DNA from 2 places in the Pseudarthrobacter sp. NIBRBAC000502770 genome. Region 2 is predicted to be linked to the other one. Evidence: predicted binding sites of a transcription regulator. Region 2 holds the regulator's gene; the other holds the start of a gene.
What was found. Region 2 encodes LexA, which represses DNA repair genes until DNA is damaged. Its sites were predicted from a motif close to TCGAACANNTGTTCGA; they were not measured.
Positions count from the first base shown of each region.

Region 1: NIBR502770_RS18775 (LexA family transcriptional regulator) is a predicted target of LexA. The motif match lies at 1,642-1,657, and genes of this name have one in related genera.

Region 1 covers NZ_CP041198.1:3,945,209-3,960,530, forward strand. The annotation lists gene NIBR502770_RS18770 (Y-family DNA polymerase) at 1-1,170, opposite strand, end outside; gene NIBR502770_RS18775 (LexA family transcriptional regulator) at 1,197-1,628, opposite strand; gene NIBR502770_RS18780 (HAD family hydrolase) at 1,783-2,601, shown strand; gene NIBR502770_RS18785 (hypothetical protein) at 2,725-2,988, shown strand; gene NIBR502770_RS18790 (glycerophosphodiester phosphodiesterase) at 3,030-3,860, shown strand; gene NIBR502770_RS21705 (DUF6480 family protein) at 3,869-3,985, shown strand; gene NIBR502770_RS18795 (EAL domain-containing protein) at 4,049-5,113, opposite strand; gene NIBR502770_RS18800 (bifunctional diguanylate cyclase/phosphodiesterase) at 5,284-6,834, opposite strand; gene NIBR502770_RS18805 (ATP-binding protein) at 6,855-8,498, opposite strand; gene NIBR502770_RS18810 (class I SAM-dependent methyltransferase) at 8,716-9,492, shown strand; gene NIBR502770_RS18815 (hypothetical protein) at 9,867-10,319, shown strand; gene NIBR502770_RS18820 (SDR family oxidoreductase) at 10,339-11,148, shown strand; gene NIBR502770_RS18825 (glycerate kinase) at 11,226-12,350, shown strand; gene NIBR502770_RS18830 (DUF6766 family protein) at 12,372-13,034, opposite strand; gene NIBR502770_RS18835 (DUF6328 family protein) at 13,038-13,559, opposite strand; gene NIBR502770_RS18840 (hypothetical protein) at 13,710-14,087, shown strand; gene NIBR502770_RS18845 (glycosyltransferase family 2 protein) at 14,260-15,138, shown strand; gene NIBR502770_RS18850 (biopolymer transporter Tol) at 15,135-15,322, opposite strand, start outside.
Region 2 covers NZ_CP041198.1:949,485-964,806, forward strand. The annotation lists gene miaB (tRNA (N6-isopentenyl adenosine(37)-C2)-methylthiotransferase MiaB) at 1-1,055, shown strand, start outside; gene miaA (tRNA (adenosine(37)-N6)-dimethylallyltransferase MiaA) at 1,059-1,955, shown strand; gene dapF (diaminopimelate epimerase) at 2,000-2,944, shown strand; gene NIBR502770_RS04700 (class I SAM-dependent methyltransferase) at 2,916-3,539, opposite strand; gene hflX (GTPase HflX) at 3,976-5,553, shown strand; gene NIBR502770_RS04710 (ATP-dependent DNA helicase) at 5,546-7,603, shown strand; gene lexA (transcriptional repressor LexA) at 7,651-8,385, opposite strand; gene NIBR502770_RS04720 (LysM peptidoglycan-binding domain-containing protein) at 8,743-9,093, shown strand; gene NIBR502770_RS04725 (histidinol-phosphate transaminase) at 9,155-10,273, shown strand; gene hisB (imidazoleglycerol-phosphate dehydratase HisB) at 10,335-10,961, shown strand; gene hisH (imidazole glycerol phosphate synthase subunit HisH) at 10,958-11,716, shown strand; gene NIBR502770_RS21120 (hypothetical protein) at 11,717-11,875, shown strand; partial or broken gene priA (bifunctional 1-(5-phosphoribosyl)-5-((5-phosphoribosylamino)methylideneamino)imidazole-4-carboxamide isomerase/phosphoribosylanthranilate isomerase PriA) at 11,960-12,705, shown strand; gene NIBR502770_RS04745 (SseB family protein) at 12,727-13,611, shown strand; gene NIBR502770_RS04750 (MFS transporter) at 13,670-14,986, shown strand; gene NIBR502770_RS04755 (DUF1844 domain-containing protein) at 15,055-15,322, opposite strand, start outside.

The DNA.
Region 1 (15,322 bases), 1.4 Mb from region 2:
CCCGATTGAGCCGCGCCCGAAGCGATGGCTCACATGTTCCAGCAGGGGTCCGATGCCGCGCTCCTCGTGCCGGTTCTCGAACGGCTCCAGCGGTGGCTGGTTGCCGGTGGGCCGAAGGTCGGTGAGCATCAGGCCCGCCTTGGCGTACTTCAGCCCTTCCCTGATGTTTGGCAGCAGTGCGTGCGCCGCCCGGGTGAGCAGGAGCGGGTCCGCGGTGGGCATGGGCAGCGGAACGCACACCGACGGATAGGCCTGCTCGTTGTCCCGGAAGGGCGAGGTGGCAGCGAAGGCCGTGAGGACCTTTGCCTGCAGGCCGTGCTTGGACAGCCTGGCGCTGGCCTGCTGCCCGTAAACGCTGAACACCTCCCGGAGCCCGGCGGCTGTCGTTACCGGAGTGGCGAAGGAGCGGGAAAAAATCAGCTGGTCCCGGCCGATGCGCTCTTCCTCCATGGGGATGCAGGGCGTGCCCCGCAGTTCCAGGACGGTGCGCATCAGCACCACCGAGAACTTGTCCCTGATCATGACCGGATCCGCACTGACAAGGTCCTGGACCGTGAAGATTCCCAGCACGTTGAGCCGTCTGGTCAACCGGCCGGCAATGCCCCAGATCTCGTCCACAGGCAACCGGGTCATCAGGAGTTCCCGGACGTCAGCCGGTACCGCCTCCCAGAGGCAGACGCCCCCGAAAGCGGGATTGTTCTTGGCCCATTTGTTGCAGAGCTTGGCCAGGGTCTTGGTGGGGGCGATGCCCACGCAGACCGGCACCCCGACATGCCGCCGCACCGCTTCTTTCATCCGGCGGCCCAGGACCAGGAGGTCGTCTGGGCCGCCCTTCACGCCCAGGAAGGCCTCGTCGATGCTGTATACCTCCAACCATGCCGAATACCTGCCCAGCAGTTCCATGACCCGTGAGCTGATGTCCCCGTACAGCTCGTAATTGCTGGACTTGGCCACCAGGCCCCACTCCTTGGCCCTCGGTGCGAGCTTGAACCACGGTTCGCCGGTGGCGATGCCAAGGGCCTTCGCCTCGGGGGAGCGTGTCACCGCACAGCCGTCGTTGTTGGACAGCACCACCAGGGGTCGGCCTTCCAGCGAGGGGTCGAAGGCGCGCTCGGCGGAGGCGTAGAAGCAGTTGACGTCCACGTGCGCGATCTGCGGCATCTGCCGCATGGGGACTGGTTTAGGCACCGCTCCCCCTAGACATGATGCAGGCACCGGGTGGCCACGCCCCAGATGGTGAGCTCGGACAGTGCGGGTACGCGGATGTCCGGGTACTTTGGGTTCTCCGCCTGCAGCACCACGCCGGTGCCGGTGATGCGCAGGCGTTTGACCGTCAGTTCCCCGTCCAGCACCGCGATCACCACGGACCCGTCCTTGGGTTCAAGAGCGCGGTTGACGATCAGCTCGTCGCCATCGCTGATGCCTGCTCCTTCCATGGAATCCCCGGTCACGCGGACCACGAAGGTGCTGGTGATGTCCTTGATCAGGTGGGCATTCAGGTCGATCCGCCCGTCGAAATAGTCTTGGGCGGGCGACGGAAAACCGGCTGCGACCGCCACTGGCGAGATCAGCACCGAGAACAACGAGGCACCCGCATCTACCACGCGGGGACCGACAATAACGCCCACAACACACCTTTATTCGAAAATATGTTCGATAGTTTCAGTGTAGCCCCGGCGACTGACATCGGGCACCCCGGCGGAGTCGCCTGAACCAGGGGGCGCACCAGCCTGGGGGCCGCCGGCCGGACGACGCCGGCCAATCCCCACGTAGACTTGCAGGATGCGGTTGGTTGCAAGCGATATTGACGGAACGATCCTCGGACACGACGGAAAAATCAGCGACCGCACCGTCCGGGCCTTCCACGCCTGCCGTGACGCCGGCGTCGAACTGGTGTTTGTCACCGGCCGCCCGCCCCGCTGGCTGCACCCGCTCGAAGAGCAGCTGGGCCACACCGGCCGCGTGATCTGCTCCAACGGTGCCGTGGTCTGGGACCTTGAGGCGGACCGCCTGGTCTCCGCGCGCACCCTCGCGATCGACACCGTCATGGAAGCCCGGCGCATCATTAAGGCGCTCCGCCCGGCCGCGCTGTTTGCCGCGGAAACACTCGCCGGCTTCCACCTGGAGCCGGGCTTCATCGAAAACGAATCCAGCGAACTCCTCGCCGAGTTCACCCCCGCCCCGCTGCGGGACACACTCACCGACAAGGACGCCGTGGTCAAATTCCTCGCCATCGTCCGCGAAGGCACCCCGGACGACTTCCTCGCCGAGGTGACACCCGCCGTCGGACACCTGGCCGCCACCACCCACTCCTCACCGGGCGTTGCCATGCTGGAACTGTCCCTGCCGGGCGTTAACAAGGCCGTCACCCTTGCTGAATACGCCGCCGCACTGGGCATCGACGCCGCCGACGTCGTGGCCTTCGGCGACATGCCCAACGACATTGAGATGCTCCGCTGGGCCGGCCACGGCTACGCGATGGCCAGCGGCCATCCGGAGGCCATCCGCGCGGCAGGGCAGCAGGCGCCGCATTTTGACGACGACGGCGTGGCCCAGGTCCTGGAGGCGCGGCTCGCCGCCCTGGGCGTCCAGTTTTCCTGACCCCGCGGTGCGGGCCCGGCACCCCCAACTTCACAGCTCGCGCTCACCTGGCGTTTACCTTCCCGCCGTAGCGTGAAGCGTGGAGAGCAGGCACCCTCCCGCCGGCTCGATAAGGGGGCAACCATGGCAAGAAACGTCAGGCAGCACGCAGCCGACGCGCCGCTGCGCAAAGCAACGCCCGCTCCGCACTGGAAACAGCTGCGCCAGGGAGACCGGGTCCGGGTCCAGTTCGCGCCCGGGTTTGAGGCGGGCGGCGTGGTGGACACCATCACGGCGGACCACACCGCGGTCTGGGTCCACCTGGACGCCGGCCGCGGGCGGACCCTGCTGCACTGCGGCGATGGCGTGGACATCGTTCCCTGCGGCGAGACGGGCTGCCTGGACTGACGGCGGGTTCCACCCGTGAACACTGGAGGTAGGCTCGCAGTGTGAGCCTGCCTTTCTTTGAGCACCCGGACGACGCCGGGCGGCAGCTTCCCATCGGGATGGCACACCGGGGATTCTCGGCTGAGGGCCTGGAAAACTCGATGGCCGCGTTCCGCGCCGGCGTCGAACTCGGTTTCCGGTACCTCGAAACGGACGTGCACACCACCGCGGACGGCGTGCTGCTGCTGTTCCATGACGAAACCCTGGACCGCGTCACCGACGGCAAGGGCAGGGTGGCTGAACTCCCCGCTGCGGACGTGGCCAAGGCCCGGATCAACGGCCGGGAACCCATCCCCACATTCGAGGAACTGGTTTCCCAGCTTCCTGACGCGCGGCTGAACCTGGACGTGAAGGACTGGAGTTCAGTCCGGAGCACTGCTGCCGCGATCGAGCGGCACCAGGTACACCACCGCGTGCTGGTCACAAGTTTCTCGGACCGGCGGCGGCGGGCGGTACTCAAGCTGCTCAGCCAGCCGGTGGCCTCCTCCGCCGGGGTGGCCTCGAATGCCTTGTTCACACTGCTGGGTCCCATACTTCCCCGGCCGGTATTCCACCGGCTGATGCGCAGGGTCCTCCGGGACGTGCACGCCTTGCAGGTGCCCGTCCGCTACGGGCGGGTTCCCGTTGTCACCCCGGGCTTCATCCGGCGCGCGCATGACCTGGACCTGGTGGTGCACGTGTGGACCATCAACGATGCGGGCGAAATGCACCGCCTTCTCCAGCTGGGCGTGGACGGCATTGTGACGGACCGGGCGGACCTGCTCCGCGACGTGCTGCGCGCCCGCGGCCAGTGGCCCACCGGGGATGATGGGCCGCCGGCGTCCGCCGGCTAGGCCCGGTCCTGTTCGGTGGGTGCCTTCTGCTGCCCGGCCTCCATCGCATTTGCGGGGGAGTGCCGCCGGGAGAGACGCCGCCGGCGGAGGGCCAGATGAGCAGGGACCAGGGCCACTCCGAATAAGGCCCGGACCGTCAGTGGGGCGGTGGGCCTAACGCCCGCTGCCCCACCTGCCCTGAAGTGGTTTCAGGAAGACTCAGCGCGCCGGGGAACGGCCCGTGGTTCCGACTGGCCCGCCAGCTGGCGCTCCAGTCCGTCCACGTCGAGGCGCGTATTCCAGCTGGCCCAGTCCTTTGGCCGCACCGACGGCCGGCCCAGCAGGTACCCCTGCCCGGCACTGATGCCCAGCTCGGTGAGGACCTTGAGCTCACCCACGGTTTCGATGCCCTCGGCCACCAGGATGATGCCGATCTGGTCCGTGAAGTCCACCAGGCAGGCAGCCAGTGCCCGCTGCAGTCCGTCCTTGTCGACGTCGCCGATCACGTTCCGGCCCACCTTGAGGAAGTCGGGCTTCAGGTGGATCATGCGGCTCAGCGCGCCAGCTCCCGTGTGGGTGTCATCGACCGCGATGCGCAGCCCTTTTTCCCGCAGCGGATTGATGGCGGACAGGAACTGCAGGTACTCCTCTTCCGGAATGTCCTCGGTCAGTTCCAGGACCACCCGGTGGATGGGAAGATCGATGTGGTCGAACAGTTCCGGCAGCCGCGGATCCATGCAGGACGTGGGCGAAATGTTGAGGGACACGTACAGGTTCCCGGGCAGGTCCCGCGCGGCCGCCGCTGCGGATCCCAGGGCCGAGAACTCCAGGTTGGCACCCAGGCCCACGGCGGCGGCCTCGGCAAACCACAATTCGGCGGCCGCGCCGTCATCGCTGACGAACCGGGAGAGCGCTTCGGCGCCCACCACCGCTTTTCCTGCCAGCCCGTAGATCGGCTGGAATGCGGTCATCAGCATCTGGTTTTCGAGCAGCGCGCTGATCCGGGAGGTACTGCGGATCGCGTCAAGCTGTTCCGCGAAATGAGGCGGAAGCGCCGGCGGCGTGAGGCGCATCTCCCTTGCAGTATCCAGGGTTTCCACCATGTTGGCGTCGCTGCGCCGGGTCTCGAGGAGATACTCCAGCAGGGCCCGCTCGGGCACGCCGGGATTCTCATCGAGGCTGTTGCTCAGCCGCTGCCGGACCGCGGCTCCCGCAGGATCCGTATCCGCCAGCACGGCGGCGATAATTCCCCATGCCTGTACCCGAACCGACATTAGCAACGCCCCCAGTTGACGAAGTAATGACCCGATGGCCCAAAAATTTTCAAATGTCCAAACGCCTTATAAAAGAACGGTGCTGCCAACCTGATTTTCGAGGCGGCGAAAAAGCAGACACCGCACGCTGATCGTATAACGGCGGCCGGAAAAGCGCAGTAGTTTTTGCGTTACTGGTTAGCGCTTTCCTGCTGGTCAGCCAGCAGTTCCGGAATCTGTTCCGGGGGAACGGGGCGGCTGAAGTAGTAACCCTGGGCGCTGCGGCAGCCCAGGCCGCGCAGTATCTCGGCCTGGTCCGCCGTTTCCACGCCCTCCCACACAGCTTCGAGCCCGCATGCCCGCACCAGTTGCAGGACGGCCGCCACCAGGGCGGGCTGGTTGGGATCGCTCTCGAGCCCGGTGATCAGCGACCGGTCCACCTTGACCCGGTCCACCGGCAGCCGGCGAAGGTAGCTGATGGAAGAGTAGCCGGTCCCGAAGTCGTCGATTTCGATGCCCACGCCCAGGCCGCGGAGCCCTCCCAGCGAATACCGGTCCAGCTCATTGCCTTTGACGATTGCCACTTCGGTCAGCTCCAGGACAACCTGTTCGGGCCTGACGCCGGTCTCCTTGAGGGTGTTGCGCACGTCCTCGATGAACTGAAGGCTCTGCAGGTCGGTGGCGGAGATGTTGATGCGAACGGAGAACCTGCTGTCCACCAGGGAGGCATCAATCCAGGCCCGCAGCTGCCTGACGGCGGCCTTGAGGACCCAGAGGCCCAGTTCCGAGATCAGGCCTGCCTCCTCGGCGAGGGGGATGAATTCGTCCGGCATGATGAAGCCCCGGGTGGGGTGGTTCCACCGGACCAGCGCCTCCACGCCCTCGATCCGGCCGGTGCCAAGCTCCACCACAGGCTGGTAGTGGAGCGTCAGGGCATCGTTCTTGATGGCGGCGCGCAGGTCATCCACCAGCTGGCTGCGGAGCCTGCGCATCAGCAGCAGCGCCGGCTCGAACCGGTGCAGCTTGTTTTGGCCTTCGGCTTTGGAGGCGTACATGGCGACGTCCGCCTCCATCAGCATGTCCTCCGGGCTTTGGCCCTCGCTGCCGACGCTGAGGCCGATGCTGGCACCGCAGCGCACGCTCCGGCCGGGGAGCTCAATGGGATCGTTCAGGGACGCCAGGATGCGGTGCGCCACGATGGCTGCCTGGTCTGCCGACGCCGACGGCATGACAATGGCGAATTCGTCACCGCCCAGGCGGGCGACGACGTCGGACGCCCGCACCGCGTTCCGCAGCCTTTCGCCCACGGTCATCAGGACCTGGTCGCCGGCGGTGTGCCCCAGGCTGTCGTTGATGGACTTGAACGCGTCCAAGTCCATCAGCAGGATGGCCGGCCCCTCCTGCACGCGCTCGGCGTCCGCCGTGGCCGGAGCTTCCAGTGCGGTGCGGAGGGACTCAAGGAGGGCAGACCTGTTGGCCAGCCCGGTCAGCGGGTCCTGCATGGCCATCTTCTGCATCTCGAGGTGCGCCTCGTGCAGGAGCTGGGTCCGGACCTGGACCCGCTGCTCGAGTTCCTCGTAGATGACCTGCAGGTCCTCGGCCAGCAGGTTGGTGCCCATGATGATCGCATCGAGTTCGTCCCGGGCCGGTGAGACCTCTATCCGGGACGTGAGGTCGCCTGAGGCAAGCTTGACGATGCCTTCGAGCAGCTGGGAGAGCCGGGGGTCGTCATTGGCAAACATGGCCAGTCCTCCTTTGACGCCTAATTGGCCTGGGCGCGGTCAGTGCCGAGGGGGAGGCTGACGGTGACGGTGGTCCCGATGCCCAGCGTGGAGGCGACGTCGATCCGGCCGCCGTGGCGGTCCACGATGTCCTTGGAGATTGCAAGGCCCAGCCCTGTTCCAGGGATGGCGCCGTTCATCGCGTTCGAAGCCCGGTAGAACCTGGTGAACACATGGTCGATTTCGTCACCCGAGATGCCTATGCCGGTATCGGCAATCCGCACGGTGGCCCACTTGGAGCCGTCCGCCGCGGCGAGGGATTCGCTGCCCACCTCGATCCGGCCGCCGCTGGGCGTGAATTTGATGGCATTCGACACGAGGTTGGTGAATACCTGCTGCAGCTGCACCTCGTCGGCCAGGATCTCCGGGTCCTCCGGAACCGGGTCCACGTCGATGGTGACGTTCTGGAGTGTCGCCAGCGGCCGGAGCGCCGCGGCCACCAGGTCCAGGGTGCGTCCCAGGCGCACCGGCGCCAGGTGCATTTCGGTGGTGTCCAGGCCGCCGCGGGAGACGCTGAGCATGTCCTCGATGAGTGTCCGGAGCCGTTCGGTGTTGCGGACCACGATGTCCAGCATTTGGTGGACTTCCCTGGACACCGGGTGCTCGGTGCTCTCCTGGATCATGTCCAGGTACGCCATGATCGAGGTCAGCGGGGTGCGCAGCTCGTGGTTCACCGTGGCCAGGAAATCCGTCTTCGCTTTGTCGAGGTCCCGCAGCTGCTTGACCACCTGCTGCTGGCTGCTGATCAGGTGGCTTTGGATGAGCCCGTAGGCGGCGTTGCCGGCCACGTGCTGGATCAGCCCCAGCTCGGCGCTGGACCAGGTCCGGGGCCGGTCCATCATGGCGATCCAGATGATGCCCAGGGAAGAGTTGCCTTCTCCGATGGGCACCGCCAGCGTGGAGGCTGCTCCGGCGATGGCCCGGGCGGGCTTTTCCGTGGCACGGGACTCGGGTTCCGTTCCATCCGCGGAGAGTGTTTCTGCGCCGGCCCACAGGGCATCTGCCGCGGCCCGCGCCTCGTCCTCGCCGGGAAGTGCGCCCTCGGGCAGCTCCACCAGTCCCTGCCTGTGCCATTTGGCAGTGATTACCGGGACGCGGGGGTCCTCGAAGGTGGAAAGGACCACATGGTCGGCCTTGAAGGTCCGGCCGAAGCCGGAGATCACGTGGTTGGCGATCTCCTGGGGATCGTTGGTGGCGCGTACTGCGGCAGAAACCTCGCGCAGCTGCTCGCGGAGGCCCTCGGCCACCTGCCGGGAGGAACGCCGCCGGGTGACCTGCTCGATGAGGACGGAGGCGCGGTGCACCAGCTCTTTGGGCTCCGGCGGTTTGGTGATGCAGTCGTGGATGCCGGCCCGGGTGGCCGCCGCGATCTCCTGCGGATTGTCCAGATCCACCATGACCAGGACGGGCGCCGCGGACTGGACAGAGGCCAGGAGCGCATCGGCCACGACGACGGAGGGCTGGCCCGCGTCCAGCAGGGCGGCCAGGCCGGCGGCGTCGGAGGCCTCCAGGACGCCGTACCCGGCATCACGCAGCGCCTGGGCATTGCGGGCCAGCCGGCGGGCGTTGGGATCAGCGACAACGGCGGTACGGGCCAGGTGCACGCCACTCGGCACAGCCGTCACAGTGATCCCTTCCTCCCAGTTGAGTACATTCTAGGGGGACGCGGGCCGCGCCGGTCCAGAGCGCGAGGCCCCGGCGTTGCACGCCGCATACCGTGCCGCGTCGGGAAAGGCGCGCCGTAATGTGGCTGAAGCAACGCCGGCTCCCGGGCAGGGAACATATATTTGAGCCGTGTCCTCCCCAACGAAGTCGCCGCGGTCCGTCCTGCAGAAGTACCTGATGATCCCCAAGCTGGTCAGGTTGTCCAGGGGCGCGCCGAAGGACAGGCATAAAGCGTGGGACGCATATTGGGCACGCATCACGGCCACCGGACCGGGCGGGGAGGTCCTGTGGGATTCGGGGAGCGACCACGAGTTCCTGGGCTACAAGGACAGTCTCCTGCAGTACCTGGACCCCGCCCTTCCCGTTGTGGACACCGGCTGCGGCCATGGCAGCTTTACCCGTGCGCTGGCGGAGGTCTTTCCGCGCGTGGTGGGGGTGGATGTCTCCCCGCACGCCGTTGCCAGGGCCCGGGCGGAGTCCGCCGGACACTGCAACACGGCCTTTGAAGCACGCGACATGACGGCGGAAGGGGCCGGGGCGGCCCTGGCGGAGTCCATCAACGCGGGCGGTGACGGCGCCAACGCCTTCATCCGCGGCGTCCTGCACGTCCTGGCCCCGGCCCATCAGGTGGCCCTCGTCGAGAACCTCCGGCTCCTGGCGGGCCGCCGCGGCACCGTCTTCATGGCGGAGACCAACTTCCAGGGGAACCCGGTGGAGTATGTGTCCCACCTTGGGGCAACCACCCGGGGCATCCCGGCGCCGCTGGAACTGGCCATCCGGGGACTGCCCATGCCAGGGCACTTTGGTCCCGAAGAGCGGGAACGTGCGTTCCCGGCGTCGGCCTGGGAACTCCTGGAAGACGGCCATACGGCGATCGAAACCAACCCCGTGACCGGCGTACCCGGCCAGGACCGGGTGCCGGGGTACTACGCAGTGGTCCGCCCCCGCCGGTAGCCCGGCCACCCACGTCCCCGGGCCGTCGGGTACGGAAATGCCGCAATGCCCGCAGCCGGCACGAAAAGATCCCTCCCCTCCCCTTGACAGGGACGCGAACCGGAGGCTTGCTGGTAAGTAGACTTACTAGTTGTCCGGGGGAAAGGATGGCCACGCCGGCTGGGAGGAATGGTTGGACACCTTCGGCTCCCGGAACTGAATTGAATTTCATCAACCAGGAACAGCGCAGCGACGGCGCCCCTCCAACTTCTTCCGGGCTGGAAGACCCCAGCCGGAAAAGCGCCCGAGCCGCAACCGCGCCCCAGCGTTCTGGCGGCGCCGGACACCCCCCGGCGCCCCGGCCGGCCGCCAGCGCAAGACCCACAGGAACGATCATGAGCAACCTCATCCCATCCGGAGACCTTCGCCGGATGCTGCTGCCTCCCACCTACGGGCGGCACGTCACGTCAGCCACCGAATTCACCATCCTGTCCGTGGAAGTCTGGGCCTCGGGCCTGGTGGTAAACATCCACCTTCCCTCAGGGGACTCGCCGGAACCCCGGCTGATGCTCCAGGACCACTTCGGTACCAAATACGCGCTGCAGGACTCCGCCACGGTTGGCACGCGCAACCTGCAGGTTTTCGCGCCCTCCGTGCCGCCCGGCACCAGGAGCCTGACCATCAGGGCGGCTGACGACGCCGACAGCCGGCCCGTGGTGACCTTCGCGGTGCCCCTCATGGCCGTGCGGGAAGAACGGCCGGACCTGGCGCCCCCACCCCGGGAGGCCGAAGCCTCCACCGACGGTGACGACGAGTCCTACCAGCCCGACCTCCGCCGCCCTGCCTGACCCACCGAAAGGCCCCGCCATGCCGGATACCAGCAACTTCACACCCACCACCGCAATCGTCACCGCTTCCGACTCTGGCATCGGCAAGGCCACAGCCGTGGCGCTGGCCCGGGCCGGGATGGACGTGGGCGTCACCTGGCATACGGACAAGGCGGGTGCCGAGGAAACCGCCGAGGAAATCCGCGGCCTGGGGCGCAAGGCCGTGGTGCGGCAACTGGACACGAGGGAATTCCGTGCCGCGGCGGCCGTCGTTGATGATCTCGCCGGGGAACTGGGGGGCCTGGACGTCTTCGTGAACAACGCGGGCACGGGTGCGAACACCAGGTTCCTGGACATGGGAATCGACGAGTGGATGCGGATCCTGGACACGAACCTCAACGGGGCCTTTGCCTGCCTGCAGTCCGCCGCGCGCCGAATGGTCACGGCAGGAAAGGGAGGGCGGCTGGTGGCCGTGTCCAGCGTCCATGAGTTCCAGCCCCGCGTTGGCTCCTCCGCCTACGACGCGTCCAAGCATGGCCTGGGCGGCCTCATGAAGACCCTGGCCCTGGAGCTGGGGCAGTATGGCATTACTGCCAACACGGTGGCCCCGGGCGAGATCGCCACCCCCATGACGGGGCAGGAGGACCAGGATCCGACGACGACGGAGCGCCCGGGGGTGCCACTCGGCCGGCCGGGCCACGCGAGGGAGATCGCCGACGTCATCGCCTTCCTCGCCTCGCCGGCCTCAAGCTATGTAACGGGTGCTGCCTGGGTGGTCGATGGCGGAATGCTGCAGATGGGTCCGCAGGCGGGTTCGCACCTCAGGGGCAACGAATGGCGTGAGGGGTAGGCGGCCCCGGCACACTGGAAGTCCGCATCCTGAATCAGGCAAGCGCTTTCCCAGCGCTTGCTGGCATGATGGAGCGCATGCGCATTCTCATTGCTCCGGATAAGTTCAAGGGGTCCCTGACGGCAGCCGAGGCGGCCGCATTTATCGCCGAGGGAGCTCTCCGGGTGTACCCGGACGCCGTCGCCACCCAGTTCCCCATTGCCGACGGCGGCGAGGGCACCCTGGAGGCTGCGGTGGCGGCTGGCTACGAGGAGCGGCTGAACGCCGTGGTGGGCCCCATCCTCGCTCCGCTCGGGGCTGCGTGGGCCATCCATAAGGGCGGTGACGGCACGGTCACCGCCGTGATCGAGACCGCCCAGGCATCCGGCTTGGCGGACATGGAACCAACCCCGGCGAATGCGTTGCGTGCCCACAGCTACGGTTGCGGACAGCTCATTGCCGCGGCCCTCGACGCCGGTGCCACCGAGATCGTCCTGGGCCTGGGCGGATCCGCCATGACGGACGGCGGCAGCGGCGCCCTCCGCGCCCTGGGCCTGAAACCCCTGGACGCGGCCGGCAATGTGGTGCCCCTGGGCGGCGGTTCGCTGGGCGACGTCGCAACCCTGGACACGACGGGACTGGACCCGCGCCTGACCGCCACCACCTTTCGCATCGCCGTCGACGTCCGCAATCCGCTGTACGGGCCGTCCGGGGCTGCGCACGTCTTCGCCCCGCAAAAGGGTGCGGACCAGGATGCAGTGGAAATGCTCGACGCCGGGCTGCGCAACTGGGCGTCGGTGCTGCGCGAAGCTACGGGCCGGGACGTGAACGTCCCCGGCGCGGGCGCCGCCGGCGGCTTCCCGGCGTCGTTCCTTGCCTTCACTGATGCCTCGCTGGAAGGCGGTTTTGCGCTGGTGGCCGGGCTGACCGGCCTGGCCGGCCAGTTGGACCAGGCGGACCTGGTGATTACCGGCGAGGGGTCCATGGACTCCCAGTCCCTGACCGGCAAGGCGCCGATCGCGCTCGCGGACGCGGCCCGGGAGCGTGGCATTCCCGTCATTGTGGTGGCCGGCAGGATCCTGGTGACGTTCGAGGACCTGGCCGGGCACGGAGTGGTCGCCGCGGCGCAGTTGCTGGACGTGGCATCCAGCCCCGAAGACGCCGTGGCAAACGCCGGCAAGTACCTGGCCTGGGCAACAAGCCAGGTGCTCGAGGGCGCCTGACCGGCGGCGTGGAGGGGCGCCTCAGGCGCCGGTTTCAGAATTTGGTTCGGCAACCGGCTTTGATTCCGGGGACCCTCTTTCCCGGAGGTACACCGACGCCCCCACCAGGACCCCGACGGCCAGGAACTCGCTTTGCCAGTTCTGGAAGGATTCGAACCAGAACCGGCTGGTTCCCAGATACTGCAGGAAGGTGATGGCGGGCTGGCCGTGGCTTTGCTGGTCCTGGTTGTACTCGTCCACGCCGCCGGCGGCGTGCAGGAGGAATGAGGCAAGGAACAGGACGAAAAACAGGATCGACAAGGAGTGCTCATACAGCTTGAGCACCACCCCGCCGCGCCGGATGGGCCACGGCGTGGCACTGCTGATCTGCGCGTCCCGCGGGTCCTGGTCCTGCGGTGCCCGCTTGCCCATGGGCTTGGACTCGGATGAGCCCTTCTGGAACAGGAACACCGTGAGGACCACGTACATGCCCATCTGCAGGAACTCCGATTCCCAGTTCTCGAAGGTGGCCTCGACGAACGCGCCCGTGCCCAGGAACTGGAGCACGGACACGGCGGGCTCGCCGTGGGCCTGCTGGTCTTCGCTGTAGGACGCCGCGCCGGAGAGGACCATTCCCACGAAAAACACGAGGAACAGGCCAAGGTTGGCCATCAGCAGTCCATGCTCTTTAGCCCACTTGCGCATTCATCACTCCTTGCTTCCTGCCGGCGGAAGGATCCTCCCGGTGGCCCGCTTGTTCAGGCGAAGGGGAACGAACACCAGCATCACTACCATGACGCCCAGCAGTGCACCGCCGGCCGTGACGCCGGCAGACCTTCCTGCCGCGACATCGAAGACCAAGGCGGCGGTTCCGGCGCTCAACAGGGCAATGCCGCCGAGTGCGATCTTGGTGATGGTGTCGGCGCTGGAAACCAGCGTCTCCTTGAGCCGCTTCCGGAAGAGCCGCCGGTGCACGCTGACCGGGAGGAGGATGAAGGCCGTGGTCAGGGCGGCAATCACCACGTTGGCGAGGTAGAGGCCAACCTCCCAGTCGTCCAGCTTTTCGAACCGCTGCTGGAATGGCAGTGTCAGCAGGAAACCGGCAAGGATCTGCACGCCGGTCTGGAGTACGCGCAACTCCTGGAGGAGTTCGGCCCAGTTGCGGTCCAGCTGCTCCTCGCGGGTCTCGTTCCGGCCCGTGCGGCCGGTGTAGTCCTCAACATCGGACATCGGCGCTCCTTCCTCTGCGGCGGGGATCCACGTCTTCTTTCTACTCCTCCCGTACCCAGAAAGGCGGCTGCCCGTTGCGCCTGTGCCCACATTTGATAAGTTTACTGATTATTACCCGTGCACCATCGGCAACGCACAACAGGAGGAAGCATGACGCAGGAAAACCAGCAGGCTGAACCCGAGTCGGCCCCGGGCGGCTACGGCACCCCCACCGCCGAGCAGGAAGCGGCGGGCACTCAGGGCGGCCAGCAGTCCAGCAGCGGCGCCCAGCAGTCCGGCGGTGCTTCGCCGGCGGGCGCGGACACCAACGAACCGCAGTCCGGGACGGGCCAGGACCCGGTCCCGCACGACATGGACCTCCCGTCCAGTGCCGCGGAGATCGATGAGTCCAACGACGATTCCCAGGGGTCGGCGCCGAACTCCTCGGAGTCCGGCCAGGAAGCCACGGGCATCCCGGACGGCAGCGGCAACGACCTTCCGCAAGAAGAATCGCCCAATGACGACGACGAAAGCTTCGACGCCGGATAAGCCAGCTTTCCACGCAGGCCCCGGTTCCTGCTGCCCCGCCGGCAGCCGTAACCGGGGCCTTTCCGTGCCCGCATACATCGGGTCCGGCTGGGTACGGAACACGCGAAACCACGCCGGCAGGAGCGGGGGGCGCCCCGTGCCGGACCCGATATCGATGCCAGGAAGGTGGACCATGGGCAGGAGATCTTCAGGGCAGTGGGCGCGGCCCACGGACCAGCAGGATGGGGCGGCAGTGGATGTCCTGGTGCCTACCTGCAACCGGCCGGCCGAGCTCGCCGTCACCCTCGCCGGACTTGCCGGCCAGGAGGACCCGGCGTTCGCCGTCGTGGTGAGCGACCAGTCAGCGGGCCAACCAGCCTGGGAACACCCGGCCGCCGCAGCCATGGTGCGGGTACTCGAGGCGCAGGGCCGCCCCGTCACGCTGCTGCGCCACCTTCCGCGGCGTGGGCTCGCCGAACACCGGCAGTACCTGCTGGAGCAGTCCACCGCCGGCCAGTGCCTGTTCCTGGACGACGACGTCTGGCTGGAACCCGGCGCACTGGACGTGCTGAGCCGGGCCCTGGAAGAGCTTGGCTGCGGTTTCGTGGGCATGGCGCCGCAGGGTCTATCCTTCCTGGCTGACCGCAGGCCCGATCAGACGGCACCCTTCGAGGCATGGGACGGGCCGGTGACTCCCGAACGGATCCGCCCGGAAGGTCCGGGGTTCGATCGCTGGCCGCTGCACAACGCGGCGAACCTCAGCCACCTCGGCGCTGACCTTTCCCTGGAACCGGGCGAGTGGGTGCCGTACCACGTGGCGTGGCTTGGTGGCTGCGTGCTCTACCGCAGGCAGTTGCTGGTCGACGCCGGTGGGTTCCGTTTTTGGAGCAGCCTTCCGGCCGGGCACGCCGGGGAGGACGTGGTGGCGCAATGGCAGGTGATGGAGCGGTATGGCGGCGCGGGCATCCTGCCCTCCGGGGCAGTGCATCTGGAATCGCCTACGACGGTAACGGACCGCCGGGTGGAAGCGTACGACGTTGTCCTGGACCGCGGGTCCGCCCAGGCGCCTTAGTGGCCCGGGTGGCGGCGGGCTTCAGCTCCGCTGCCGGCTGCTCCCGACCCCGGGTATGCCACGCAGGCGAAGCGGTCGGAGGCAGGCGACCAGCTGTTGACGTTGAGGGTGCCCTGGCCGCCGGAGACCGGCCAGGTCTGCAGCGGGGTGGCCCAGTCGTCCGTGGCGACAAGGACGACGTCGA
Region 2 (15,322 bases):
ACTCCGTCTACTCGGGCTGGGTGTCCATCTCCGTAGGCTGCAACAACACCTGCACTTTCTGCATCGTGCCGGCCCTGCGCGGCAAGGAAAAGGACCGCCGGCCCGGAGAGATCCTCGCGGAAATCCAGGCACTCGTGGACGACGGCGCCATTGAAGTCACCTTGCTCGGCCAGAACGTCAACTCCTACGGGGTGGAGTTCGGGGACCGTCAGGCATTCTCCAAGCTCCTGCGTGCCTGCGGCGGGATTGAGGGGCTGGAACGCGTCCGCTTCACCAGCCCGCACCCGGCCGCGTTCACCGATGACGTCATTGACGCCATGGCAGAGACTCCCAACGTCATGCCGCAGCTGCACATGCCGCTGCAGTCCGGGTCGGACAGCATCCTCCGGGCCATGAAGCGTTCCTACCGGTCCACCAAGTTCCTGGGAATCCTGGACAAGGTCCGTGAAAGGATCCCCCACGCCGCCATCTCCACCGACATCATCGTCGGCTTCCCAGGCGAAACGGAAGAGGACTTCCAGGCAACCCTGGACGTGGTGGAACAGTCCCGCTTCGCCACCGCCTTCACCTTCCAGTATTCAAAGCGTCCGGGCACGCCGGCGGCCGACCTGCCCGACCAGCTCCCCAAGGCCGTAGTCCAGGAACGCTTCGAACGCCTCACCGCCCTGCAGGACCGCATCGCCGCGGAAGAAAACCGGAAGCAGCTTGGCCGTCGGCTCGAAGTCATGGTCACGGCCCAGTCCGGGCGGAAGTCGGAGGAGACCCACCGGCTCTCCGGCCGGTCGCAGGACCAGCGGCTGGTCCACTTTTCGGTCCCTGAGGGCGCACCCGCCCCCAGGCCCGGGGACCTCGTCACCGTCACCATTACCGAAGCGGCGGCCTTCCACCTGGTGTCCGATCCCACGCTTGAGGACTACAGCCTGCGCCGGTCCCGGGCAGGGGACGCATGGGACAGGTCCCAGGCCGACTCCTGCGGGGCACCATCCCCGGCTTCACCCGGGGAACGCAAGGGCGTCTCCCTCGGCATGCCCGCACTGCCGCTGCGCACCCGCTGACAGGTGGCTGCCCCGCCCGTCATCGCCGTCGTCGGTCCCACCGGCTCAGGCAAGTCTGACCTCGCCGTCAACCTTGCCCTCGCCCTGGACGGCGAGGTCATCAACGCCGACGCCATGCAGTTCTACCGCGGCATGGACATCGGCACCGCCAAAATCACCTTGGCCGAGCGCAGGGGAGTGCCGCACCACCTCCTGGACACCCTGGACGTCACCGAGGAAGCCAGCGTTTCCGACTTCCAGTCCCAGGCACGCAAGACCATCGACGACATCCATCGGCGCGGCAAGCGCGCCATCCTGGCTGGTGGCTCCGGGCTGTACGTCCGGGCCGCGCTTGACGTCCTGGAGTTTCCGGGGACCGATCCCGCACTGCGGGCCCGCCTTGAGGCGGAGCATTCCGAACTCGGTACCGAGGCACTCCTTGCAAGGCTCCGGACCGTCGATCCCGCCTCCGCCGCCCGCGTCTCCGATGCCCGGCGCATCATCCGGGCCCTCGAGGTGCACGAACTCACCGGACGGCCCTTCAGCTCCTTCATGCCCCGGCGGGAGTACCACCAGCCCGCCACCCAGCTGGGCCTCAGCGTGGACCGCGAGGTCCTGCGGGACAGCTTGGCCGCACGCGTGCACCGGATGGTGGACGCCGGCCTGCTGGACGAAATCCGGCTGCTCGACGCCAGCGGCCTGCGCCGCGGCAAAACCGCGTCCCGGGCGCTTGGCTATTCACAGTTCCTGCGCGTGGTCGATGGCACGTCCACCGTTGCAGACGCCGCCGAGGAAACCATCGTGGCCACCCGGCAGTTCGCCCGCCGCCAGCTGACCTGGTTCCGCCCCGACCCCCGCATCACCTGGCTGGACTGGCAGGAACCGGGACTCGTTGGCAAGGCAGCGGAGTTGTGCCGGTAGCTGCAGTTTCAGCGCCGGCGGCATGCGCCGCTACGCTTGGGACCATGAATGCAACCCCCGCCGAAACCACCGGACCCGTCCTGCACACGCTGAGCGGGCTCCGCTTTTCCAAGGGGCACGGCACCGGCAACGATTTCGTCCTGGTGGCCGACCCCGAGGGCGTCCGTGCCATCGGCGCGGACCAGGCCGCGGCGCTGTGCGACCGGCACCGCGGGATCGGGGCCGACGGCCTGATCAGGGCGGTCCCGTCCCGCTTCCTGCCCGAGGGCCGGGAACTGCTCACGGAAGCCCCGGACGCGGAATGGTTCATGGATTACCGCAATGCCGACGGCTCCCTGTCCGAGATGTGCGGCAACGGGGTCAGGGTCTTCGTCCATTTCCTGCGGACGGAGGGCCTGATCGACCTGCCCGACGGCGGATCCCTCACCATCGGCACCCGCGGCGGGGTCAAGACCGTGGTCCGGACAGGGAACGGTTATGCCGTGGACATGGGTCCTTGGGAGTTCATCTTCCCCGGGGAGGCAAGCGCCAAAGCCATGGATTCCCTGGTCACCGCCGACGGGCTTGAAGTTGCCCGGCCGGCCCTCTCCGTGAGCATGGGCAACCCGCATACGGTGGTGGCCCTCGCCGAACTCTCTGAGCTCACGGGCACCCGGCTCTTCACCGCTCCCAAGGTCGATCCCGTTCCTGCAAACGGGACCAACGTGGAATTCGTGGTCCCGGCAGAACCGTTGGTCCATGACGGTGTGGGCTCTGTGACCATGCGGGTGCACGAGCGCGGCGTGGGGGAGACCCAGTCCTGCGGGACCGGTGCCTGCGCTGCCGCCGTCGCCATCCGGCACTGGGCCGGGGCGGAGGCGCCGGACGCCTGGCGGGTCCACGTTCCCGGCGGAGTGGTGGGCGTGAAGTTCTTTGCCGCCCCCGGCGGCCACGAGCACGTGGAGCTCAGCGGCCCTGCCGTCATTGTGGCGAGTGGGACGCTTTCGTGACCTTCAGGATCCGGAAGGACTTTGACGTGGACTCCCGGGTTACGGTGAAGGAGCCGTCCAGTTCGGCCGCCAGCCAGCGCTGAAGCGAATCCGAGCCCAGGTTCTTCTGCACCACCAGCCATGCCGTGCCGCCGTCCGCCAGGCGCGGAAGCCACAGCTTCAGCAGGGCGTGCAGTTCGTCCTTGCCGATCCTGATGGGCGGGTTGGACCAGATGGTGTCGAAGCGGACCTCCGGATCTACGGCCGCGGGTGTGCTGGCGACCACGTTGGCCAGTCCCAGGGCGGCTGCGTTCTCATTGGTCAGGGTGATGCAGCGTTCGTTGACGTCCACGGCATACACCTTGGAACCGGGGGCCAGCAGCGCCATGGTGAGCGCCACGGGTCCCCAGCCGCACCCGATGTCCAGGAGGTTGCCTTGGGGATGCGGCGCAGGAACGCCGGCCAGGAGCACTGCGGTGCCTTTGTCGATACCGTCGGGGCTGAAGATCCCCGGGGAGGTCTGGAGCTGCCGCGTCCCACCGGCCAATTCCACTGTCAGGGGCTTCCTGGTGAAGGGGCCGGCAGGGGACGTGCTGAAATAGTGTGCGGACTCCATAACTGGCCAGAGTAGTTCCCCCTGCAGCGTAATGGGAAACCGGCCTGAGGGCCCTCTGCTACGCTGGAGGGCATGTTCCTGATCTTCGAGTAGCTGGTACGGGCGCGCCCGTCCCGCAGGCTGTCCTCCAGCGGCAGTCCGTCCCGCAGCGACGCAGGTTTCCATACCTTCCGCTTTTGCGCACCGGCCAGACCATGCCGTCTGGCCCGGCCGCCGGACACAACTCGAAAGTCAGCCCACTGCTGCACTTCCCGCCTTGGTCCGGCCTTTCCAGCCCTGCCGCCGATCTGACGCGGCATTCGAGCCCCGGCATCGCAGCCGGCGGCGCAACAACCAGGAGAAACGCATGACCGCAGGCCGTCAGCCCAGCGCGAATACATTCCAACTTCGAGCCAATCAGCACTATTCTGGAACTGCCGAATCTTCAAAGGAGACCATGACCAGCCAGCCCAATACCGGTTCCGATCCAGCCGCCCAGGACATGAGTCCGCAGGAGATCCAGGCTGTCATCGACCGGATCCTCGCCAAGGACGTTCCCGCCAAAAATGCCGGCACGTCCGGCGGTGAAGGCGGCAGCGGTAAAGCCGTCCTTGGCAAGGCCCAAGCCATTTCCCGGCTCGACGAAGAACATTCAACGTACGACGGCGACCAGCAGGACCTCGAGGAACGCCGCGCCCTGCGCCGCAGGGCGGGTCTGTCCACCGAGCTTGAGGACGTCACCGAAGTTGAATACCGGCAGCTGCGCCTCGAACGCGTGGTCCTGGCCGGGCTTTGGTCAGAGGGAACGCTCGCCGACGCCGAAAACTCACTGCGGGAGCTGGCCGCCCTGGCCGAGACTGCGGGCTCGGAAGTCCTCGACGGTCTGGTGCAGCGCCGCGACAAGCCGGACCCCGGGACGTTCCTGGGTTCCGGCAAGGCGCAGGAACTCAAGGACATCGTCATGGCCACCGGCGCGGACACCGTAGTGGTGGACGCCGAACTGGCTCCTTCCCAGCGCCGTGGCCTTGAAGACATCGTCAAGGTCAAGGTCATCGACCGAACAGCCCTGATCCTGGACATCTTCGCCCAGCACGCCAAGAGCCGCGAAGGCAAGGCGCAGGTGGAGCTGGCGCAGCTGGAATACCTGCTTCCCCGCCTGCGCGGCTGGGGTGAGTCGATGTCCCGCCAGGCCGGCGGCCAGGTGGGCGGCGCCGCCGCCGGCATGGGCTCCCGTGGTCCAGGTGAGACCAAGATCGAACTCGACCGGCGCCGGATCCGTACCCGGATGGCCAAGCTGCGGCGCGAAATCGCCGCCATGAAGCCGGCACGGGAGACCAAACGGGCCAACCGGCGTCGTAATGAAGTGCCCTCCGTGGCAATCGCCGGCTACACCAACGCCGGCAAGTCCTCGCTGCTCAACCGGCTCACCGACGCAGGGGTCCTCGTGGAGAATGCCCTCTTCGCCACCCTTGATCCCACTGTCCGCAAGGCCGAAACCGCTGACGGCCTGGGGTACACGCTGGCGGACACCGTCGGGTTCGTCCGTTCACTGCCCACCCAGCTGGTGGAAGCCTTCCGCTCCACCCTCGAGGAGGTGGCGGACTCGGACCTGATCCTGCATGTGGTGGACGTGTCGCACCCCGACCCGGAAGGGCAGATCGCCGCGGTCCGGAAGGTCTTCAGCGAAGTCGACGCCCGCAAGGTGCCTGAAATCATCGTCCTGAACAAGGCCGATGCGGCGGACCCCTTTGTGGTGGAGCGGCTGAAGCAGCGCGAGCCACGGCACGTGGTGGTCTCGGCCAGGACCGGGGAAGGCATCCCGGAATTGCTGAAGGCCATCAGCGAGTCCATTCCCCGGCCATCGGTCAAGATGGAGCTGCTCATCCCGTACGAGCGCGGGGACCTGATCAGCAAGCTCCATGAGTCCGACGCCGAGATCCTCAGCCTGGACCACCTCGAGGCCGGTACCAGGGCTGCGGTGATGGTCCGGGAGGGCCTCGCGTCCGAACTGGAACAATTCGTCGTCAATGACTGACCTCGCAGCCGGCGAAGCTGCGCAGACGGCGGGCGAGCAGTTCGTTATCGAACTGCTCGACCGCGCCGTCGCCGGCATGGGCGGACAAAGCCGCACCGGACAACACGAAATGGCCCGCCAGGTGGCCAGGGCCATCGAAACCGGCAACCACCTGTTGGTCCAGGCAGGTACCGGCACCGGCAAATCGCTGGCCTACCTGATACCGCTGATCGCCCACGCCCTGGAAAGCAACAAGCCTGCGCTGGTCTCCACGGCGACCCTGGCGCTCCAGACCCAGATTGTCGGCAGGGACCTGCCCCGGCTCCTGAAGAACATCACCCCGGCGCTGGACCGGCCGGTCAAGGTTGCACTGGTCAAGGGCAGGTCCAACTATGTGTGCCGCCACAAGCTTGAAGGCGGGTTCCCTTCCGAGGAACCGTCGGAAGGGCAGCTGTTTTCCCTGGGGGAGGACACCAGCGTTCCGCATTTCGCCGCCTCCGTGGGCGGACCATCGTCACAGCTGGGCAAGGAAGTGGTGCGGCTCCGCGAATGGGCGGAGAAGACGGCCACCGGCGACCGCGACGAGCTGCTGCCTGGAGTGACCGACCGTGCATGGCGGCAGGTTTCCGTCACCTCAATGGAATGCCTCGGCGCCCAAAAATGCCCGATGGCCGCTGAATGCTTCAGCGAGCTCGCCCGGCAGGATGCCGCCGAGGCTGACGTGGTGGTGACCAACCACGCCATGCTGGCCGTCAGCGCGTTCGAAGGACTGGCAGTCCTGCCCGAATACGACGTCGTGGTGGTGGACGAAGCGCACGAGCTGCAGGACCGGGTGACGGGAGCCGTCTCCGGGCAGCTGTCCGTGGCCATGGTCCACGCGGCCGCTTCCGGCGCACGGAAACACACCGCCATCACCGTTGACGCCCTGAACGCCGCAGCTGCCAACCTGGAAATGGCCCTCGCGGGCGCGCCCAACGGACTTCTCCCCAACGGACTGAACGATGAACAGCTTGACTGCGTGGACCAGCTGCGTGAAGCGTGCAGGGCTGCGTTGTCCGATTCCAAAGGGGACAGCAATACCACGGCCGACGGCGGGCGGCAGCTGGCGCGTTCCCGGCTGATGCTCATCCTGGAACTGTGCGAGCGGCTGATCGCTGCCCGGGAAAACCGGGAAGTGGTGTGGTTCTCCCGCGCCAGCACCTTCGATCCCGACCAAGGCTATTCGCAGCCCGATGACAGCGCGCCGGTCCTGATCAACATTGCGCCGCTGTCCGTCGCCGGCAGGCTGCGGGAGGGGCTCTTCGCCGGCCACACCGTGGTGCTGACCTCTGCCACCCTGGCGATCGGTTCCGCCTTCGAACCGGCCGCAGGAGGCCTGGGCCTGATCGGTGACGGAGCGCCCAGCTGGACGGGCGTGGATGTTGGCTCGCCCTTCGACTACCCCAAACAGGGCATCCTTTACGTTGCCGGCCACCTGCCCAAGCCCGGCCGAGGTGTTTCACCGGAAGCCCTGGCCGAACTCGAAGCGCTCATCAAGGCCTCCAACGGGGGAGCGCTTTGCCTGTTCTCCTCGCGGCGGGCGGCCGGGGAAGCCGCCGATGCCCTCCGCCCGAAGCTCGACATGACTGTCCTCTGCCAGGGCGAGTCGACCATGACCGCCCTGGTCAAACAATTCGCGGACGAACCGGACACCTGCCTCTTCGGAACCATGTCCCTGTGGCAGGGTGTGGACGTTCCCGGTGGATCCTGCCGGCTGGTAGTGATTGACCGCATCCCGTTCCCGCGGCCGGACGACCCCCTCATGACGGCGCGTTCGCGTGCCGTGGCGCAGGCCGGCGGGAACGGTTTCATGTCTGTTTCGGCAACCCACGCTGCCATCCGGCTTGCCCAGGGGGCCGGCCGCCTGATCAGGTCAACCGGGGACAAAGGAGTGGTGGCAGTCCTGGACTCGCGGCTGGCCACCGAGCGCTATGCGGGATTCCTGCGCGGCGCCCTCCCGCCGTTCTGGGCCACCACTGACCGCGCCAAAGCGCTGGCAGCCCTCACCAGGCTGGGCGCCGACGCGTCCTGAGAACGGCCGGATAGCGCCTGCACGGATGCCGGGCAGGCGTGCGCAGGCTAGAGCGAACGCAGGACTGAGACGACCTTGCCCATGATGGTGGCATGGTCGCCCAGGATCGGTTCGTACTGGGTGTTCTGCGGCAGCAGCCAGGTGTGGCCGTCGCGCTGGCGGAAGGTCTTGACCGTCGCCTCGTCATCCAGCAGTGCAGCGACGATGTCCCCGTTGGCAGCGTCAGCCTGGCGCCGCACCACCACCCAGTCACCATCGCAAATGGCGGCATCCACCATCGAATCGCCGGCCACCTTCAGCATGAAAAGTTCGCCCTGGCCAACCAGCTGGCGGGGCAGCGGCATGACATCTTCGACGAGCTGTTCGGCAAGGATGGGGCCGCCGGCGGCAATCCGGCCCACCAGCGGAACCATGGCCGTATCCAGAGCAGTAGGCAGCTCCGTGACGGTGGCGCTGTCCCCTGCGGCTTGGGGCGCACGGGACGTGCCCGCACTCTTTCCCCCGCCGTCCAGCGTCAGCGGCATCAACACTTCCATGGCACGGGGCCGCTTGGGGTCGCGCCGAAGATAGCCCAGCTTTTCCAGCTGCGAGAGCTGATGGGTCACGCTTGACAGGCTCGCAAGGCCGACCGTGTCGCCGATTTCCCGCATGGACGGCGGATACCCGTTCTCGTTAACGGAGCGCTGGATGGTCTCGAGGATCTTCTTCTGCCGGGGAGTCAGCCCCTTGGTGGTCCTCTTGGATTGCGGGGCGGTCCTGCCCCCGGCGGCTGCTGCTGCCATATTCGCCATTGCCTTTCGCTTGCCGCCGGAACTTCCGCCGGGCGCTGTTTCCGCCGTGCCGGTGGAAGGACTCCCACTGTCATTGTCAGACCCTGCTGGTCAACTTCAGGAGTGGTTGTTCTTGGTTCCAAAACTAGGCCAGCCATAGTGCTTTTTCAAACATTTGTTCTAGCGAGTCTCGACAATGTTCGTTGATAGGTGCTAAAACTTAACCAGCAAAGTTCGAATATGTGTTCTAACCAGCAGATGCCTCCTTCGAATACCCGGCCGGAAGATGTGCCCGGCGGCGGTTTGGAACGGCAAGGGCGTTGCGGGCGGACACCCGGGCAGCACGGCAAGTCCAGGAGGGCTTAGTTCATGTCAGCTTTAACTCTTCACCAGGTTTCACCATCGCCTGCACCGCTGCGGCTCACCCGCCGGGGGAGGATCGTCCTGATTGGGGTCCCGCTTGTAGTCCTCGCTGTTCTCCTGCTGTCACTCGCCGGGTTCTTCCATTCCCCGGCCAAGGCCTCGGATTCGGTTGCGGACCTCGCGGTGACACCCACCGTTACCGTGACGGTGCAGCCCGGACAGTCGTTGTGGGCCATTGCCGGTACCGTCGCGCCGGGCCGGGACGCCCGCGACGTCGTGGCGGACATTGTCCAGCTCAACAACCTTGACGCCGGCACCGTCCTTCCAGGCCAGCAGCTGTTCGTTCCCACCCACTGAGGGGGAAGCCGCGGGAACCGTCACATTTTCCGGTAGTTGCCGCGGCAACTAAACTGTTCAGGTGAACCAGCAGCTAGAACGTCTGAACCGGCTTCCCCTCCGCAGCAACCTTCGCGGACTGACTCCCTATGGGGCTCCCCAGCTGAACGTCCCCATCCTGCTGAACGTCAACGAAAACACCCATGGGGTTCCTGCCGATGTGCGGGCCGCCATCAGCGCCGCCGTTACGGAAGCCGCCGCAGGCCTCAACCGCTACCCGGACCGCGAGTTCACCGCGCTCCGGAAGGCCCTGGCGGAATATCTCGGGCATGGGCTCGACGAAACCAACCTGTGGGCAGCCAACGGCTCCAACGAGGTCCTGCAACAGATCCTCCAGGCCTTCGGCGGCCCAGGGCGCACGGCCCTTGGCTTCCCGCCGACGTACTCCATGTACCCGTTGCTGGCCAGCGGAACGGACACGCAGTACATCACGGGGGAACGCGCGGAAGGCTATGACCTCAGCGCAGAGTCCGCGGCCCGCCAGGTCAAGGAACTCCAGCCCAACATCGTGTTCCTCTGCTCACCCAACAATCCCACCGGGACCGGGCTTGGGCTGGACGTCGTGGAAGCCGTCTATGACGCCGGCGCGGACAGCCAGGCCATCGTGATCGTCGACGAGGCGTACCACGAGTTCGCACACGACGGAACGCCGAGCGCACTGACACTCCTGCCCGGCCGTGAACGTCTGATCGTCTCCCGCACGATGAGCAAGGCCTTCGCCCTGGCGGGGGCACGGCTCGGTTACATGGCCGCAGCCCCCGAGGTCGCCGATGCCCTGCGTCTGGTGCGCCTGCCGTACCACCTCTCCGCCATCACCCAGGCCACCGCCCTGGCGGCCCTCGAACACCGCGAAGCGCTGATGGCCGACGTCGAGGACATCAAGAAGCAGAGGGACCGCATCGTGGCCGAGCTGACCAGGATGGGACTCAAGCCCGCAGCATCGGACTCCAACTACGTTTTCTTCGGCGGCCTGGAAAACCCGCACCAGGTCTGGCAGGAGCTCCTTGACGCCGGCGTGCTCATCCGCGATGTGGGCATCCCGGGCCACCTCCGCGTCACGGCGGGCACTGAGGCGGAAACCACAGCCTTCCTGACCTCCCTGGAACGCATCCTTGCCGGCCACGCCGCGCTTCACGCCTAGACTTGATACGGCGGCGCTGGACGCCTTGAACCACTTCTTCTCGCACAAAGGATCCTTCACCATGAGTTCAACCGGATCGAATACGGCTGCAGCCCGGACCGCCCGCATGGAGCGTGCCACCAGCGAGTCCTCGGTACTCGTGGAGATCAACCTGGACGGTACCGGAGTCTCGGACATCGACACCTCGGTGCCGTTCTACGACCACATGCTGACGGCCCTGTGCAAGCACTCCCTGATCGATATGACGGTCAAGGCCACCGGGGACACCCACATAGACGTCCACCACACCGTTGAGGATGTCGCCATCACCTTCGGTGAAGTCCTGCGGACGGCCCTCGGCAACAAAGCGGGCATCCGCCGGTTTGGCGAGGCCACGGTGCCGCTGGACGAGGCCCTCGCCAACGCGGTGGTGGACGTTTCCGGCCGCCCCTACCTGGTGCACGGCGGTGAGCCCGCCGGCCAGGAATACCACCTCATTGGCGGCCACTTCACCGGGTCCCTGACCCGCCATGTCTTTGAGGCCATCACGCTGCACGCCGGAATTTGCCTCCACATGAACGTGCTGGCCGGCCGGGACCCCCACCACATCGTCGAGGCCCAGTTCAAAGCCTTTGCGCGCGCGCTCCGCGCCGCCGTCGAACCGGATCCCCGGGTTGAGGGCATCCCCTCCACCAAGGGTGCCCTGTGAGCGGCCCGGAACTGAAGGACGGGGCCATCATCGACCCCTCGGCGTCCCGCAGGCTGCCGTCGCCTGAGGGCAAGCCCACCGTCACGGTGCTGGACTACGGTTCCGGGAACGTCAGGTCCGCGGTGCGTGCCCTGGAACGCGCCGGCGCGGAAGTGATCCTGAGCGCCAAACCGGAGGACGTCCTGAACGCGGACGGCCTGGTGGTGCCCGGCGTCGGCGCATTCGAAACCGTGATGCGCGAACTCAAGGCCGTGGACGGCATCCGGCTCATCGGCCGGCGCGTGGCCGGCGGGCGCCCGGTACTTGGCATTTGCGTGGGCCTGCAGGTCCTGTTCGAAGCCGGCGTCGAACACGGCACTGAAGCCCAGGGCATCGGTGAATGGCCCGGAAAGGTGGAGGCCCTCCCGGCGGAGGTCGTACCCCACATGGGCTGGAACACCGTCAAGGTCCCCGAAGGCTCGAAGCTCTTTGCCGGCGTCGAAAACGAACGGTTCTACTTCGTGCACTCCTACGGCGTGCAGGAATGGAACTTCGACGTCATCCAGCCGCGGATGGCACCGCCACTGGTGACCTGGTCCGAGCACGGCGGCCCGTTCATCGCGGCCGTGGAAAACGGCCCGCTCTGCGCAACCCAGTTCCACCCCGAAAAATCCGGCGATGCCGGCGCGCGGCTCCTGCGCAACTGGGTGGAGGGCCTGCGCAGGCCGGCCGGCGCCGATTCCGGCGGCCCTGCCAGCGCCGGCAGTGGCGCCTAGATGTGGTCCGTACTCCTGATGGGCCTCGCCGGCCTGCTGATTGGCGGCGGCATCTCGTTCCGGCAGCAGGCCAGGCCCCTGTGGCTCCAGGTGTCGTTCTACGCCCTGGCTGCCATGTCACTGGTTGCCGCCTACCTGCTCACGCTGCCGGGCAATTGACAGTCCGGGGGCGGCACGGAGCATAAACGGTTGCCGGCCGCCCCCGCTTTAGTCCCAACCGAAGAACCAACACCGAGGATGAGTATGACCACCGCACATGACCTGCCGGTACTTGAACTCCTGCCAGCCGTCGACGTTGTCAACGGCCAGGCCGTCCGGCTGGTCCAGGGCGAGGCGGGCAGCGAAACCAGCTACGGCACCCCCTCGAAGCCGCGTTGAACTGGCAGCAGCAGGGTGCTGAATGGGTCCACCTGGTTGACCTTGACGCTGCTTTCGGGCGCGGTTCCAACGCCGACCTGCTCCGCGAGGTGGTGGGCCGGCTGGACATCAAGGTAGAGCTCTCGGGCGGCCTCCGCGACGATGAGACCCTGGAGGCAGCGCTCGACCTGGGTGTCGCCCGGGTCAACCTGGGGACCGCAGCACTGGAGAACCCTGACTGGACCGCGCGGGCCATCGAGCGCTTCGGCGACAAGATCGCCGTCGGACTGGACGTCCGGGGCACCACCCTGGCCGGCCGTGGCTGGACGAAGGAAGGCGGGGACCTGTGGGACGTCCTGGGCCGCCTGGAGGAGGCCGGCTGCGCCCGCTACGTGGTCACCGATGTGACCAAGGACGGCACCCTGCAGGGCCCGAACGTTGAACTCCTGCGCCAGATGGTGGAGAAGACCGGTAAGCCCGTGGTGGCGTCCGGCGGCATTTCCAGTTTGGACGACCTCAAAGTCCTCCGCTCGCTGGTCCCCTTGGGCGTCGAAGGCGCCATTGTGGGCAAGGCACTCTACGCCGGCGCCTTCACGCTGCCCGAAGCCCTCGACGTCGCCGGCCGCCGGTAGGCGCGGGGAAGCAGCCCGGCCATGCCCAGCTCCGAAGAACCGGTAAGCCCTCCCGCCCGCCAACTCCCCGGCCATATTGCGGCGGCCCTGGCCGGCGCCGGTGGTGCCACGGATTCCGCGGGCCAGCCATGGGCCGGCCGCAGCCTGGCTGGAGATGATGCGAAGATCCACAACTTCGAGGACGACGACGGAACGGCCGACGCCGGCTACCTCACCGCAATTGCCGCGCTCCGGGAGGGGCGGGGCGACGAGGCGGACGTCGTTGCCGCGCTGGCCACGGCCCGCGTGTTCATTCCCATCGTGGCCCAGCTCGCCGAAGAGGCCGGGACAGCGCACGGGCTGCACGCGGACAAGCAGGCGGACATGGCGCTGGTGACGCTGAAGGCCGCCGACGGCAGGACCGCGCTGCCGGCGTTCACTTCTGCGGCCGCACTGGCCGCATGGCATCCCGACGCCCGGCCGGTAGCGGTCTATGCCGCCCGGGCGGCCCTCTCTGCGGTCGCCGAAGGGGCAGAACTCCTGGTCCTGGATCCGGGTGCGGATGTAACCTTCGTGGTGCGCCGCCCCGGTGTCTGGGCCCTCGCCAAGCAGCATGCCTGGACTCCCTCCTACAGTGACCGGGCCCTCGCCGCCGAAATGGGCAACGCTGCCGCCGGCTTCGCGGCCGTCCGCGGCGTCGAACTGTTGCCCGGCAGGGGAGTCGTCGCCAGGGCCGCCGACGGGTCCCTGCTCCCTGGTGGCGGTACCGGGCCGGAACTGCAGGTGGTGCTGTACCTCGAGGACGGCCTGGACGCGGCCGGTGTCCAGGATCTGGTAGCCGGCCTGCAGGCCGAGTGGTCCCGGAATGTATTGTTTGGGGAGCGCGTCGATTCCCTGGAAATCAAACTGAGGCGCGCTCCCGACTAGCCGCCAGCCGGATGGGTGATCCCCAAGGGGCTGCGGCGCATCCTGAAGGACCGCTTTCGTGAATTTCGCTCTCTACCGGGAGTTGCTTGCCGTCCGGCCCATCCGCCGGCTGCTGCTGGTGGGCATGGTTGCCCGGATCCCGCACTCAGCCGCCGGTGTTCTGCTCACCCTGCACATCGTCCTTACCCTGGGCCAGGGCTATGCCGCCGCCGGTGCCGCCGCGGCTGTCATGACCATCGGCATTGCGTTGGGTGCGCCATGGCGTGGCAGGCGCGTGGACACGGCGGGGCTCCGGACCGCGCTCATCCCATCGGTGATCTCGGAGACGGTGATCTGGTCGGTGGTGCCGCACGTGTCCTACCAGTGGCTCCTTCCGCTGGTCTTCGTCGGCGGCCTGCTCACGCTCCCCATCTTCAGCGTGGTCCGGCAATCCCTGGGCGTCCTGGCGGAGGGCGAGCAGCGCCGCACCGCGTTTGCCCTCGACGCCATCACTACGGAGGTGGTCTTCATGATCGGCCCGGCGGCCGGCGCCGTGGTGGCCACCAGCGGCTTCACCACCGCAGGGCTAACGGTGGTGGGCGTTTCAACATCGCTGGCCGGCCTGTTCCTTATGTGGTTCAACCCGCCCACCCGCAGCGAAGGACTGAGCCTGGAGTGCGCGGCGGATGAGCAGCATGCCGCCGAGGCCGCGGTGGTGTCCACGGCCCCGGGGCATGTGCAGGAAGCCGCCGCGGAACTGGCGCCCGCCGGGGCGGCCACCAGCGCCGCGCAGGGCCTCAGGGGAAGACTGGCGGGCGGCTTTTCCTGGTTCACCGCAACAGTCGCGGCCCTCTTCGCCGTTGCCGCGGGCGCCGGAATGGTCCTCAGCGGCACCGACGTCGGCATTGTGGCCGCGCTGGAAATCGACGGCCACCAGAGCGAGATCGGGATCGTCTTCGTCTTCTGGTGCGCGGCTTCGGTGGTGGGCGGTTTGGTCTACGGGGCCATGCACCGGCCCATTCCGCCGATCTTCCTGCTGCTCGGCATGGCCGCGCTGACCCTGCCCATGGCCTTCGCCCACGACACCTGGACGCTTGCCTTTGTCTCCGTCCTGCCAGGGCTGCTGTGCGCCCCTGTGCTGTCCGCGGCCTCCGAAAAGGTCGCGGAGCTGGTCCCGGAGGAGCGGCGGGGGGAGGCAATGGGCTGGTACGGCTCCGCGTTGACCGCCGGAGTTGCGTTCGGTTCGCCGCTGGCCGGGGTCTTCATCGACGTCATGGGCCCTTCCGGCGGTTTCGTCTCCGTCGGAGCCGCCGGCGTGGTGCTCTGCGTCGTCGGGCTCGCGCTTCAGCAGCGGCGCCGCAGGCCGGCCCCTGGGTCTCCCGGCCAGCCGCTTTAAAATGCGACGGCGGGACGGCCCGCAAAGGGGGCGTCCCGCCGTCGGACGGTGCTTGGGGGAGTTGGGCTTTAGTTGACTGCCCCGGTGTACTTTTCGCCCGGACCCTTGCCCGGTGCATCCGGAATCAGCGACTCTTCGCGGAAGGCCAACTGCAGGGACCGCAGGCCGTCGCGCAAGGGTCCGGCGTGCTGGGACCCGATTTCCGGGGCGGCCGCGGTCACGAGGCCGGCCAGTGCGGTGATCAGCTTCCGGGCCTCGTCGAGGTCCTTGAGTTCGGCTGCGTTGTCCTCTTCGGCCAGGCCAAGCTTCACCGCTGCGGCGCTCATCAGGTGCACG